Regions from separate parts of the Bradyrhizobium sp. USDA 4506 genome, predicted to be linked through region 1. Evidence: riboswitches for the same ligand, from Rfam matches in the RefSeq annotation. Region 1 holds a riboswitch; the other holds the start of a gene.

Region 1 (7,049 bases):
ACGAGATCCTGCAGGGCTTTGCGCTGACGCTCGTCGTCGCGGCCGTGCTGATTGCGCTGTTCGGCTGGAAGGTCGCGCCGTTCATCGTCGCGCACCATTTCCTCGGCTGGTACGCGCTGACCCAGGCCAACTATGTCGAGCATTACGGGCTGCTGCGCGAGAAGCTGCCGAACGGCCGTTACCAGGCGGTCGAGCCGCGCCACTCATGGAATACCAACCACATCGTCTCGAACCTGATGACGTTCCACCTGCAACGTCACTCCGACCACCACGCCAACCCGATGCGCCCCTACCAGTCGCTGCGCGATTTCGACGACATCCCGCGGCTGCCGAACGGCTACACCGGCATGTTCGGGCTGGCGGCGATCCCGCCGCTCTGGTTCCGCGTGATGGACCCGAAGACCCTGGCCTGGGCCGGCGGCGACAAGAGCAAGCTGAACCTCCGCGATCGGCCCGCGAGCTCGTGATCGCGGCGATTGCCCGGCTCCCGGTCCTACATCTGGGCCGAGCGCCGCTTCATGGCGCCGATGCCGAGGAATGAGCCATTGATCGACAGATACTGGCTGGTGAATTCGAACGTATCGAAGCTCGGCGCCTCGAACTGCTTCAGCGCCTTCCAGAGCAGCGTGGTATCCGGACAGGCTTGGGAATGGATGTCATGATGCACGATGATGCGGGCGTGGGAACGCACCAGCAGATGATCCTGTAGCGCACCGCGCAGGCTGTGATCGCCATCGATAAAGACGAAGTCCGGCTTCAGCCGGTCGACATGCGCACCGACCAGCGGCGAGGTCGAAAAATCCTGGATGTAGATCGGCTCGATAGCGGCCTGCTGCTGCAGCAGATCGAAATAGGTCGAGATAAAGGGCGTCGGCGCGATCGGATCGAGTGCAATCACGGTCTTGAGGTCGGCGCCGCTGTTCCTGAGCCACTCCGTAACCAGGACGAACATGCCGCCCCAGCGGCAGCCGATTTCCATGTACGAGGAAACGCCGGACGAATTGCGCGCAAGCCAGGCGAGGTATGGCGCAAGCTGGTTCGGGTATTGCCAAAGGTGGAGGCCCTTGCCGAAGTTCGGCGCCAGCTCCGGCGGCTGCTCATGAAGCAGTTCGTCATTGAGCCCCAGCGCCGGGATGAATTCGCGTTCGAGGAAGTCCACGTCTGTACGCTGAGCCGGATTCAACCCGGCGATCGCATTGATCGCGTCACCGACGGTGACAGCGAGATCGGCGAAACGCTGGTATCGGTCGGCTTGGTATCGGTCGGTTTGGGCTGGCTGGGCGTTGAGCATCGGCGCAATCAGATCGGTGGGCTGAAGAGGACACAGAGAGGCCGCAGGTCGTCGCGCCCCGATGATTGAACGGATGGGACATCCGTCTCGGGCGCGAAATCTTGCGTTCGGTCGCGAATAGTCCGCCTTCCCCCACCGGAAGAGCGAGCCGCTTCGGCATGGCGCGCCCGGCGTGCAGCCGGCATTCCTTTCAGCCACTCGGAATCTTCCGACGCACGGCCTCCACGCCGGCATCGGTCACGTTGTATCTGCGCCCCATCTCCGGGACGATCCAGCCCTTCTCGATCATTCCGGCAATGGTGCTCGGGCCGACGCCCGCGGGAAACGGACGGCGGTTGCGGATCGCGTCGATCGCGACCCGCTCGAGATGGGTGGCGACATGCGAGGGGCGCGCGCGAAACGCCTTTGCCATGATCAGGACCGACAGGACCTCGGCGCGCCGGCGCACCGCCGAAGCGCTGCGGGTCAGTTCGTTGCTGATCTCGAGAGCGTTCTTGCCGGCCCTGGCGAGTTCTCTGAGCTTCTCGTCCTCGTCAGGGCTCCAGCGCCGCACGATCCCCATCTGCCCCTCACCGCCTGGATACCCATCTCAAACCGATGCATACGCAGGCGGCGCTGATTTGCCATGTGACTTTCGGCACCTCTTGATGCGACGTCGGGGCTGTCGCCATCAGGACGGCCGATCGCGGTGTCGCACGATGCAGCACAAAGAGCACGATCCGATTGAATCGGATCATGCTCTCAATCCCCTTGCTTGGTGGCGTTTTGGTTGCGCGAACCGGTATTCACTTCGCGCTGGAACGCTTCAGTGCTTGCTGGGTTCAAGCGCGATGAGCACGCCGGTCGGCTCGGGCTCGTGCGGCCGAAGCGAGGTCAGCTCCGGATCGCTCCACTCGGCGAGACTGACGACTTCGCCGGTCTGCCCCGGCATGTCGGAGGTCTGGGCCGGTTCAAGCACCTTGAGCCCGCTGGTGTCGACGAAGAACGTGTGCTCACCGAACACGCTGTTCAGTTGCGCCACGGCCGGGTGATCGTCCGGAAGCACCTGGGCATTCAGTTGCGTCATGGTCTGCTTGACTTGCGTGGAATTGAGTTTCATCCGCTGCTCCTTCTCGTTGGTTCCGGCCGCGATGGTTTCCTTGACAGGTTTCCTTGACAAGTTTCCTTGGCTGGTTCCTCCCCGCCCGCACCCCACATCGGGGGCTTCAAGGTCTCGAACCAATCAGGCAACGAAACGTTCCGCACGCGCGACGCATTGACCGCCTGCGCAGCGGTTCCCCGCGTATCAGATGTGAAGTGCGACTCTGATGTCACGCCCATCGCTACGAGACGGGAGGCTTCTTCCTTGCGAGCCCTTCCAGGTGCACGCGGCGCGCGGCGGATTTGCGCGCGCGCTCCCTGGTGCGGCAGGCCCGGCAGCGCACTGCCGCGGTAAATACATCGCCCTTGGCGGTCTCGTACCACCATTTCTGCTGCAACGGCGTCCAGACCTCGGCAACGCCGCAGTCCTTGCAGATAAAGGGCTCCGGTCGATAGGTTCCGCGCAGCACGAAATCGGGAGTCGAATAGCTGTTCGATGGCGCGAGCCGCGTCGTATCCACGGCAACCTCGTCGCGCGCCAGCGCAATCTTGTAGTCGCGGAGACGTTGCCGTTCAGCGGCGCGTTGCGCCTGGATGCGGCGCCATTCCTCGGCCTTGCGCCGCCTGGCTTCGATCTCTCCGTTCGTCTGCTTGCTGCGTTTCACGGCGGCACATCCGTCTGGGTCGAATGCCTTCGGCGCATCGACGAAGTAAATACCGGGCAGCACGACCTCGTCGATGATGACGTCATTGATGCGCTGCCGTTCTGCCGCCGGCTTGTCATAATTGCCGCAACATTGCGCGACGACAAGGTCCCGTGCGGGGAACACGTAGAGGCGCTGACGGCCGTCCGAGGCGGATGACTTCGGGATGCCCCTCAGGCCGCGCCTATACCGGCCCCTGCTCCGCCGGCCGCATGCGGATCAGCGCGTCGAGCACGAGGACAAGAACCGGGCGCTGCTCGTCGTTGACCAGCTCCGTCTTGAAGATCACAACAGCGTCGCGCCGCTCCGGCCTGATGGTGATCTTCTGGATCTGGGATTGGCCGGTGAGCGTGGCGCCGGGCCGAACCGGGCTCGGCAGGCGGATCTCGAAGCTCCGCCCGACGATCCCCGCCACCTTGGTCCAGATCGCCTCCACGACGAGCCGCTGATAGATCGCAATGGTGTTGAAGCCGCTTGCGATCAGTCCGCCGAACGGGCCTGCCGCAGCCGCGACGGGATCGGCATGGATTGGCACCGGATCGTATTTGCCGGCGAACTCCAGGATCTCGGCCTCGCCGATCGTGTAGCTGCCAAGCCTGAACGTCTGGCCCTCGGTGAGATCTTCCGCATACAGCATCGCGCGCCTCCATCTGTCGCGCGACGATAGACGAATGGTGCGGGCTTTCCATTACCCCGGACGTCATGAACTTCGCGCGTGATGCGCGAGCGACACCCACCGCTCGCATATCGCCGCAGGTATCCCGCGCTAATGCAGCCGCGCCGCCCTCGCCTTTGCCGCCTTCAGCGTGTTCTCCATCAGGCAGGCGATCGTCATCGGGCCGACGCCGCGCGGCACCGGCGTGATGGCGCCGGCGACCTGCACCGCCTCGTCGAACGAGACGTCGCCGCACACCGCATAGCCGCCGTCCGGCCTCTCGACGCGCGTGGTGCCGACGTCGATGACGATGGCCTGGGGCTTGATCCAGTCGCCGCGCACGAGGCCGGCCTTGCCCACCGCACTCACCAGGATGTCGGCCTCGCGGCAGATCCTGCTGATGCCGCGGGTGTGGATATGGGTCTGCGTCACGGTCGCGTGCTCCTGCAGCAGCAACGCGGCCATCGGCTTGCCGACGATGTTGGAGCTGCCGATCATCACCACGGCATGGGCGCCGGTGAGGTCTGATCGGACCGACTTGATCAGCCGGAGACAGCCGAGCGGCGTGCACGGCACCAGCGCGTCATCGCCGTGAAACAGCCGGCCGGCGTTCAGGGCGTGCAGGCCGTCGACATCCTTGGCGGGATCGACCGCCGCCATCACGCGCAAGGCGTCGATATGCGCCGGCAACGGCAGCTGCACCAGGATGCCGTCGATATCGTCGCGCGCATTGAGCGCCTCTACTCCGGCAAGCAGATCGGACTCGCTGGCATCATCCGGCAGGCGTGCGACCTCGCCGCGCAGGCCGAGCCGCTCGGCCATCCTGACCTTGCTCTGCACATAGATCTGGCTCGCCGGGTCGCAGCCGACCAGCACGACCGCAAGCCCCGGCGCGCGGGGCAGCCGGTCGAGTTCGCCAGCAATCTTGTCGATGACAATTTGGGCATGTGCATGCCCATCGAGAATGTTCGCCGTCATGGCACCTCCGTTTCGAAGCGGTGCCCAGGCGCGCGGCGTTCAGTCTCTACGCTCCCCGATGGTGGTCCATCCAAGCGCCAGTCGCGCAGATGGCGTGGTCATAGCCGCCCCGCCGGGCAAAGGCAATTCACGCTCTCCCCGCGGGTCGAACGGCGACGAATTGCCCTCACTTTTGCCGGTGGATCGGTGCCGGGCGGGTCACCTCTGGGGGTAGGATTCGGGCAAGACTTGCGTTAAGTCTCGGCGCTTGCCGGGCTTTTCCGATCCCCGGCGCCATCCCTTCCGGTCATCACGCCATTTCGGACATTTTCGACATGAGACATATCATCCTCGCGCTGGCGCTCTTCTGCCCGGCTGCCGCGCTCGCCCAGGGCACCACGCCGGCCCCCGCCGACGCCGACAAGCCGGCAGCGACCTCGCAGCCGATGGTCGGCGACAAGCCGCTGGTCCAGGTCGGCAAGAAGTCGGCCGCCAAGAAGGGCGAGAAGCCTGCCGCGCCCGGCAAGCCGCAATCGGTCGCCCAGAAGCTTCAGGCCTGTCAGGACATCGACGATGCCACCAAGGAACGGCTGATCTGCTACGACGAGATCTTCAAGCCGCAGCCGAAGCCGAAGGCCGCCCCGGCCAAGGGCGTCAACGATTGCCGCTTCGTGAAGGAAGAGGACGAGCGGCTGACCTGCTACAACGGCTTCGCGGACAAGATCCCGCGCCTGCCGCGCTAAAGGTAGCGGGCGGCGCTCGGACGCCTTCCCGCATCCGGCGACGTGCCTGATCGCGGACATGAAAATGCCGCCGCAAGTGTTTGCGGCGGCGGATCGATTGCCGGCTGCGGCAGCCTTTTCTTACCAGGTCCCGAAGCCGCCGAAGAAGCCCATGCGCGGCTGCTGCTGCGCGACGCGGTAAGGCTGATACATGCCGGGCTGCGCCAGCCGCATCGGCTGCTGGGGATGGGCATGGTAGCGCGCGACCTTGCGCTTCTTCGGCTGCTGAGGCTGGGCCTGCGCCGGTTGTTCAGCCGATTTTGCCTCAGCCGCGACCTTCTGCGCGTCAGCCTTCTCCGGCGGAATGAACTGGGCGAACGTATTGCGGACGCGGGCTTGCGCCGACGCATCGCCCGTAGCCGACGGGATGGCCGCGGCGACCGCGTTGACCTGCGCCGGAACAATGGTCGGCAAATTGGTGTCGTAGACCACCCGCTCGGGCAATTTCTGGGTCGACTTGATGCGCACCATGGTCTTGTCGACGCCCGGCGACGACAGTCCCTGGTTCTGGCCGGCGACCACGGCCTCCTGCGGCACGATGGCATTGACGACGAAGAGCAGCGCGAGCAGCACTCCACCAACGAACAGGAAATAACGCGCCACAGGCATTTTGGTAGCTCCCCCCGCGCAGCAGGGCGCGGCTCATCTCGGCGCGACGACATCAGTCATCGCGCGGGCGATTTCATCGTCTGCGCATGATCACCCGGACGCTATCCGCGCTCCCGGGTCGTTCATCAACGGCTGGTTTATTAGTTAGTTCCTGTCCGGCCGTTACGGTTCACCCGGCAGGTCAATTCGCGGTCACTTTTTCGAGATGCCGGGAATTAGAGGCGGCTCGCCGTCACGACCGAACATTTCGCCTTGTTTGCGTTAACGTTGACGAACCCGACCAACATTTGCGAGTAGGTCTTGCGGCTTTTCATGGCGATAGTGTCGGAGATCAGCCGCTTGCGCTCGGTCAGCGGCCGACCGTCGCGGCGGATGAAGGCGCAGGCGATCTCGATATCCTTGACGGCGAAATCATTGGCATTGCGCAGCGTCAGGGTGACCAGCGCCTTCGAACCCAACCCGCCGCGCCGCCACGATTGCGAGGCGATCCGCAGCTTGTCCAGCGGCGGCCTTTCAGCGCCGGGCCCGAACGGCTTGGCCTCCTCTGCCCCCTGTGGGGCGATGGCCACGCCGACGGTGGTCGGCTCGTCCGCCGGTGCGGCTAGCGCATCCCTCGCGGTCTGATTTGTGATTTGGGCTGGTTGCGCGCCGGTCGGGGCATTCTGCGCGGTGCGGATCATGGACGACACCGGCCAGGCATCCTGGTCTCCGGCGTCGCTCGGCTCGGGGAGCATGAACCATGCGGCGATCCCGGCGAGCGCAATCAGCGGCAGCAGCAGGCTGGCGTAGAAGCCCCCTTCACCGAGACGTCCGGCGGCCAACCTCCGAAACGACGCCAAGCCGATCCGCATCGTCGTGCCCTCACCCTGGCGGCCTGATCGGGCCGCCCCCCACACAGAGAGGAAGCCGCACCGCGCGGCTTCCGGGACGGCCGCAGGTCGAGCGGCCACGCGAAGACAATCGCTGACGGC
Region 2 (7,049 bases), 400 kb from region 1:
CAAGACCAGCCCGCCGGAGACGCTGGTGCACGCAGTGATGGATGCGCTGTCGGGCAAGATCGCGATCAGCCCGGATATCGACCACGAGCTCGCGCTCAGCCACCTTGCCGGCGAGACCAAGGCGGCCGACCTCCTGACCGCGCGGGAATTCGAGGTGCTGCGCATGCTGCTCGCGGAAAACACCACCGAGGAGATCGCCGAGGCGCTGCACCTCAGTCCCAAGACGGTCGCGAACCTGCATTCCCTGATCAAGGACAAGCTCGGCGTCGGCACCGATATCGAGTTGGTCCGCCTCGCGCTGCGGCAAGGCATCCTCACGCAGATCGATCTCGGCGAACGCTGAGCCCGCGGTGGCACCAGCCAGGCCGCGTACTGGCAAATCGAGCCGCATCTGCCTTCGGGCAAACCGAACATCGAGCCGGCATCGTCGAATGGCCGAGTCTCGAGAAAATCGCGTAACAGACCTCCAGGACAGCCTCGATGCTGGCTCGTCTGGGACATAGTTCAGAACCTGGACTACCTTGGTGGCCCTCGTGATGCTAAAGTTCTCGTCATGAAAGGCTATGGATCATTTTGCCCCGTAGCCAAAGCTGCGGAAATTCTCACGGAGCGGTGGACCCCGCTCCTGCTCCGCGAACTGTTGCTGGGGTCCCACCACTTCAACCAGCTTCGCCGCGGCATCCCGCAGATGTCGCCGACCCTCCTCTCCAAGCGCCTGCAAACGCTAGAAGAAGCCGGGCTAATCTCACGCAGATCAGGCGATAACGGGCATTGGGAGTACCATCCAACCCAGGCAGCCAGGGAAGCCAGGCCAATTATCGATGCAATGGGCTATTGGGGCCACAAATGGGCTCGCAGCCAGCTCACACCCAACGAACTTCACGCGGGCCGGCTCATGTGGAATATGCGCCGTTCGTTCGATCTAAGGCACATTCCATGCGACTTCGTTCTGTACATCGAGATTGCGGACGCTCGGCCAAAGCGCTGGTGGTTTGTTGTGAAGAAGGAGGAAGCCGATCTTTGCTGGGATGACCCCGGCTTCAAGGTCGATATCAGCCTCTATGCGAGTCTGCTGACGCTCGTGCAGATTTTCGTAGACGAGATGCCGCTGCTACGGGCGTGTGAGCTCGGCAAAATCGAGATCGACGGTCCCAGGCATCTTGTGAACAGCATGCGGGCTTGGTTCCCACGCAGCAAATATGCCGATGAGGCGCCGGCGGCCGCAGATCGAGTCTCAGCCAGTTGAGGATATCCAGTCCACTTTCTGGACTAGTGGTTCTGCTTGCCTCGGCTATAGCGTTTGCGAATGCGCTCCCGCGCTAAGCATCTCAGCTAAAGGAGGCAAAGATGAGCCGCCCTTCTCTTCTTTCATGCACCCTGTTGTTGATCTTTACTTGTATTTGCGTCAGTCCCGCAGGGGCAGCCCCACCTGCCGACGAACTTTCCTCGGCGGCTGCCAAATGGGATGCCGCCATCAACAACGCAGACTTCGATGCCCTGTTACCGTTGTATGCCGCTGACGCCAGATTGATGCCGCCTGGTGCGCAGCCAGTCACCGGCCCTTTGGCAATCCGTAATTTCTTTGCCGGGCGGGGAAGAAGCGTCAGAGATCACAAGGTTGAGCTGCTCGATGTGTTGCCCATGGGAAACTACGCCTACACCACCTCGCATTTCACGGCCACGCTAGTAGTAAATGAGAAGGCGGCGCCAATTTCTGGCAGCACCGTGAGACTGCTTGAACGCCAACCCGACGGGCAGTGGAAGATAAAGTCTCATATCTTCGTCAAGGAATAGATTCGCGGGTGCCACAGCCACACGGTCAGCCACCCCGCAAGCCTGACGGGCCGCAAGTGACGGATGGTCATGCACCTTGTTGGCCCTCAGCCGAAGACGGCATTGATCATCGGGACATCGGTTCATTGGGTAAGCCGGACGTCCCTCGGTTTGGTCGCCATTGCCGTGGCTGTCGCCAGATGTTCGATCTCGCCCAACGCTGGGCCCGCGGCGGCGCCAGCAACCAACCCTTGCGAGCCCGCCGGGGATTGGATAGCCTTCTGCTCGCGATGAGCCTCGCAGGCTCATTCGTCCCTCGCGCGACTGGCGAGCTTACGTGGAATTGACCACGGTGAAGCGCGAAGGGTTCCAACGCCGTTCGCCTGGGCAACCCGTTCAGCTGATGATCCAGCGTCTTAGGGAGCCCGGACCATGCCGTCATTCCGCAATGAACTCCATCTCAACGATTCGGAAGTTGCCCTTGCGCTCGAGGGCGAAGAGCGCCGCCAGCAAGACGGCGTCGAGCTGATTCCGTCGGAGAACTACACCTATCCCGAGGTGCTCGAGCTGCTCGGATCGGTGTTCACCAACAAGTATTCCGAGGGCTATCCGGGACGCCGCTATTACGGCGGCCAGGAATTTACCGACCAGATAGAGAACCTTGCCCGACAGCGCGCTTGCGCGCTGTTTCGCGCCGAACATGCCAACGTTCAGCCTCTGTCCGGGTCGCCAATGAACCAGGCCGTGTATCTCGGCCTGCTGCAGCCCGGCGATACGATCTTGGCGATGGACCTGTCACACGGCGGCCATCTCACCCATGGCGCGCCGGTGTCGCACATGGGGCGGCTCTTCAACTTCGCCCGCTACAAGACGCAGCCGTCAAACGGCGGCGCCATCGATTTCGATGAGCTCCGCGCCATGGCCCGGCACGTCCGTCCGAAGCTGGTGCTGTGCGGCTACAGCTCTTATCCGCGCGATCTGGATTATGCGTCCTTCAAGAGCATTGCCGATGAGGTGGGTGCGCTGACCATGGCCGACGTCAGCCATTACGGCGGCCTGATCGCCGGCAACGCCTTGCGCAATCCGCTCGATGCGGGTTTCGACGTGATGACGACGACATCGCACAAGACGCTTCGCGGGCCGCGCGGCGGCATCGTTCTCTGTCGCCGGGAGTTCGCCGGCAAGATCGACGCGTCGGTGTTTCCGGGACTGCAGGGAGGTCCGCACATGAACGTTGTGGCCGGAACCGCGGTCACGCTGAAGAAGGCATCGACGTCCGATTTTCAGGCCTATGCAAGACTGGTCATGCGCAACGCGAAGGTCCTGGCCGAAGCGTTGATGGAACGCGGCATGACGTTGATCACCGGCGGAACCGACAATCACATGATGGTTGTGGATACGGTGGCCAGCGTCGGCCTGGACGGCGGCGCGGCCGAGAACATTCTCGACGCCGTCGGGATCACCGCAAACAAGCAGATCATTCCCGACGATCCGCGGCCGCCGCTCAGGCCGAGCGGCATCCGCCTCGGGACGCCGGCGGCGACCACGCGCGGCATGGGCGAGCCCGAAATGCGCCTGATCGCCGAACTCACTGCGGAATCCCTCCGGTCGAAGGGAGATGCAGCGGTCGTCAAGCGACTGAGGTCGAACAGCGTCGAGATGTGCCGCGCTTTCCCCGTTCCGGGGATCGCACCGCCCTCATAGGCGGCCGACCCGCATTCCTGTTCCGCATTCGTCGCGTCACTCGGCAGGTCGTGAAGGTTCCCGGGGGAAGGACCGGAACGGAAATTGATGCTGTTCGTTGGACCGCATGATCTCGAAGACGGAGCGTCCAACGCCGTGACCCGGAAAACCTTGCAAGCACGCTCGGAACAGGCGCTCGTCGTCATCATTCTCAGCACCGGTGCGCTGATCGGTTACCTCGGCTTGGCACTGTCCAGGCTGTGAGAGCTACGTCCGGCGGGCACCAAGCCACCGCGGGCGTCAGGCCGCGGCAAGCATCAAGTCGCTTGGTGCGCTGAAAGCTCGTGCGTGCGTGCCACTGAGTTGCCCGACGCGGCAAGCCAAGCCCCGCAGCAAAAATATAGGGTGAAAAGAGCAAGGCTCGGACAGATCATGTCGCGAGAATGCGGATGTTTGACGCACAAGCGACGACACCCGCCGTCGTCCCGGCGAAGGCCGGGAGCCATTACCCCAAATCTCAATTGTTGCGCGACGCTGGGGCCACAGCTTCCTCTCAACAACCCAACCCTGTGGTTATGGGTCCCGGCCTTCGCCGGGACGACGGTGTGCGCGGGAACAGTCTCGCGATGAATGCAACGCCACGCACAATCCACACACCGGTCACTGAAATCGAGGACATTGCCGCCTGCCCGCAATTCTCGTACACGGTTTCACGCAATGACCTCGCAATTCTCTCCCAACTCCGTCGACGTGCTGCTGTTCGATATCGGCCGCGTCGTGCTCGACATCAACTTTGACAAGGTGATGGCGCACTGGGCGCAGCATGCCGGCTGTGCGCCCGCCGAGCTCGCCACGCGCTTTGTCGTCGACGACAGTTTCAAGCATCATGAGATCGGCCGGATCGACGACGCGGCATTCTTCGAGAATCTGCGCCGGACGCTCGGCATCAACATCACGGACGCCCAGTTCCTCGAAGGCTGGAACGCGATCTTCACCGGCGAGATGCCGGGCATCGCCCCGCTGCTCGCGGCGGCCGCCAAGCGGATGCCGCTCTACGCCTTCTCCAACACCAATCCGGCCCATGTCGCGCATTTCTCGGTCACCCATGCCGAGCTGCTCAGCCATTTCCGCAACGTCTTCCTGTCCTCGAGCATCGGCTTCCGCAAACCCGACGCCGAGGCCTACGATCATGTGGTAAAAGCCATCGGCGTGCCGGCGTCGCGGATCCTGTTCTTCGACGACCTGGCCGCCAATATCGAAGGTGCGCGGGCGCGCGGCCTTCATGCTATCCACGTGACGTCGACGGATGACGTGGCAAGGGCTTTGACCGCACTTGGAATTTGAACATTAAGAATTGAGGAGCTCTGAGCGTGGCCCTGATGCCGGTTGCCGATGCCCTGTCCGCCGTCCTCGCCGGCGCCGAACCGCTGCCGGAGGAGATGGTCGCGCTCGATGCCGCCTACCACCGCACGCTTGCGCACGACCTCGCGGCGCTCCGCACCCAGCCGCCGCAGCCGATGTCGGCGATGGACGGCTATGCGGTGCGCGCCGCCGATGCGGCTGATCTAAAGGCCCGGCTCAAGGTGATCGGCGAAGTCGCCGCCGGCCGGCCGTTCGAGCGGACGGTCGGCGCCGGCGAGGCGGTGCGGATCTTCACCGGCGGCGTGATCCCCAATGGCGCCGACGCGGTGATCATCCAGGAGGACACCGCCGTCGACGGCGACCACATCACGATCACGGAGGCCGCCAGCGTCGGGCGGCACATCCGCCCGGCTGGGGTCGACTTCCGTGAGGGCGAGGTGCTGCTCGCCGGCGGCAGCCGCCTGTCCGACCGCGCGCTGTCGCTGGCGGCCGCCATGAACTATCCGGAACTTGCGGTGCGCCGCCGCCCGAAGGTCGCGGTGCTGGCGACCGGCGACGAGCTGGTGATGCCGGGCTCGCAGCCCGGTCCCGGCCAGATCGTCTATTCCAACGGCTACGCGCTGCGAGCGCTGGCGCGCGCCGAAGGCGCCGAGACCGTCGACCTCGGCGTTGCCGCCGACACGGCAGAGGCGACCACGGCGGGCATCCGCCGGGCACGCGAGGCCGGCGCCGATGTCCTCATCACGACAGGCGGCGCCTCGGTCGGCGACCACGATCTCGTCAAGCGGTCGCTGGAAGCCGAGGGCGTCGAGATGGCGTTCTGGCGGATTGCGATGCGGCCCGGCAAGCCGATGATGCATGGCCGGCTCGGCGCGATGCGGGTGATCGGTCTGCCCGGCAATCCGGTGTCGTCCTATGTCTGCGCCTTCCTGTTCCTGGTGCCGTTGATTCGGGCGCTGAGCGGCCGGAAAGTGATTCATCATCGCCGCGCGAGCGCCCTGCTCGGCCGCGACCTCGCAGCCAACGACCAGCGCGAGGACTATCTGCGTGCGCGTCTCGAAGCGCGCGAGGACGGCACGCTGATCGCAACGCCGGTGACGCAGCAGGACTCGTCGCTGCTCGGGAATCTCGCTGCGGCACGGGCACTTCTCGTGCGCCCGCCGTTCGCGGCGGCGGCCGTCGAAGGCAGCGAATGCGAGATCCTGACACTGCCCGAATAGGGTTTTCGCGCCCCGCCGATTGTGCGTTGCCCGACACGTTCACCGGAAATTAAGTGGTTGCGGAACACATATCGAACATATAGTGTCCGTTCATGATTTGTTTCGAGTACTGGTGTCTACAATCGGGAAGCCGCGTGGAAGCAGGTGCATCGAGCACATGCTCCTGAGGTCAGGCCCGGCCTGCAGGCCCCACCAGAAGAGTCTCGGAATCGAACGACGCTATCAACCGGGGGAATACTCGAGATGCTCACGCGCAAACAGTACGAACTACTGCGTTTCATCAATGAACGTCTGAAAGAGGCCGGCGTACCGCCCTCCTTCGACGAGATGAAGGATGCGCTCGACCTGCGCTCGAAGTCCGGTATCCACCGCCTGATCACTGCGCTGGAGGAGCGCGGCTTCATCCGCCGCCTGCCGAACCGCGCCCGCGCCATCGAGGTCATCAAGCTGCCCGAACTCTCGGCCGGCGGCGGCAACGGCCGCCGCGGCTTCACGCCCAGCGTCATCGAAGGCACCCTCGGCCGGCGCGCCAGCACGCCGCCGATTGCCGAGGACGACGGCAACCGTCCGGTCGCGGTCCCCGTGATGGGCCGGATCGCCGCCGGTACGCCGATCGAGGCGCTGCAGACCCGCAGCCACACCATCAGCGTGCCGCCCGACATGCTCGGTGCCGGCGAGCACTATGCGCTCGAGGTGCGCGGCGACTCGATGGTCGATGCCGGCATCCTCGACGGCGACATGGCGCTGATCCAGCGCAACGACGTCGCCAATACCGGCGACATCGTGGTGGCGCTGATCGACGAGGAGGAAGCCACCCTGAAGCGCTTCCGCCGCCGCGGCGCATCGATCGCGCTCGAGCCGGCCAACACCGCCTATGAAGTGCGCATCCTGCCGCCGAACCGGGTCCGCATCCAGGGCAAGCTGATCGGCCTTTATCGCAAATACTGAATTGCAAATACTTGCGGCGGCCGGGAACGAGCAACACGTCGGATCGTTCCTTGCATGATAGTG

Evidence for each region. Region 1 has a riboswitch for ZMP and ZTP ahead of ACVIHF_RS18275 (bifunctional 5,10-methylenetetrahydrofolate dehydrogenase/5,10-methenyltetrahydrofolate cyclohydrolase). Riboswitches for the same ligand answer to the same signal wherever they lie in the genome.
Region 2: linked by a shared signal. The riboswitch ahead of ACVIHF_RS16260 (serine hydroxymethyltransferase) and the one ahead of ACVIHF_RS18275 (bifunctional 5,10-methylenetetrahydrofolate dehydrogenase/5,10-methenyltetrahydrofolate cyclohydrolase) in region 1 are both predicted to bind ZMP and ZTP.

Annotation. Positions count from the first base shown of each region.
Region 1 covers NZ_JBSSBM010000002.1:3,397,286-3,404,334, forward strand. The annotation lists gene ACVIHF_RS18245 (alkane 1-monooxygenase) at 1-467, shown strand, start outside; gene ACVIHF_RS18250 (class I SAM-dependent methyltransferase) at 494-1,291, opposite strand; gene ACVIHF_RS18255 (SANT/Myb-like DNA-binding domain-containing protein) at 1,482-1,853, opposite strand; gene ACVIHF_RS18260 (hypothetical protein) at 2,097-2,390, opposite strand; gene ACVIHF_RS18265 (zinc-ribbon domain containing protein) at 2,614-3,201, opposite strand; gene ACVIHF_RS18270 (MaoC/PaaZ C-terminal domain-containing protein) at 3,260-3,712, opposite strand; gene ACVIHF_RS18275 (bifunctional 5,10-methylenetetrahydrofolate dehydrogenase/5,10-methenyltetrahydrofolate cyclohydrolase) at 3,842-4,708, opposite strand; ZMP/ZTP riboswitch at 4,724-4,803, opposite strand; gene ACVIHF_RS18280 (hypothetical protein) at 5,023-5,430, shown strand; gene ACVIHF_RS18285 (hypothetical protein) at 5,551-6,078, opposite strand; gene ACVIHF_RS18290 (hypothetical protein) at 6,294-6,929, opposite strand.
Region 2 covers NZ_JBSSBM010000002.1:2,995,869-3,002,917, forward strand. The annotation lists gene ACVIHF_RS16245 (response regulator transcription factor) at 1-343, shown strand, start outside; gene ACVIHF_RS16250 (winged helix-turn-helix transcriptional regulator) at 554-1,246, shown strand; gene ACVIHF_RS16255 (YybH family protein) at 1,348-1,794, shown strand; ZMP/ZTP riboswitch at 2,084-2,169, shown strand; gene ACVIHF_RS16260 (serine hydroxymethyltransferase) at 2,206-3,477, shown strand; gene ACVIHF_RS16265 (hypothetical protein) at 3,565-3,720, shown strand; gene ACVIHF_RS16270 (HAD family hydrolase) at 4,174-4,800, shown strand; gene ACVIHF_RS16275 (molybdopterin molybdotransferase MoeA) at 4,827-6,038, shown strand; gene lexA (transcriptional repressor LexA) at 6,282-6,986, shown strand.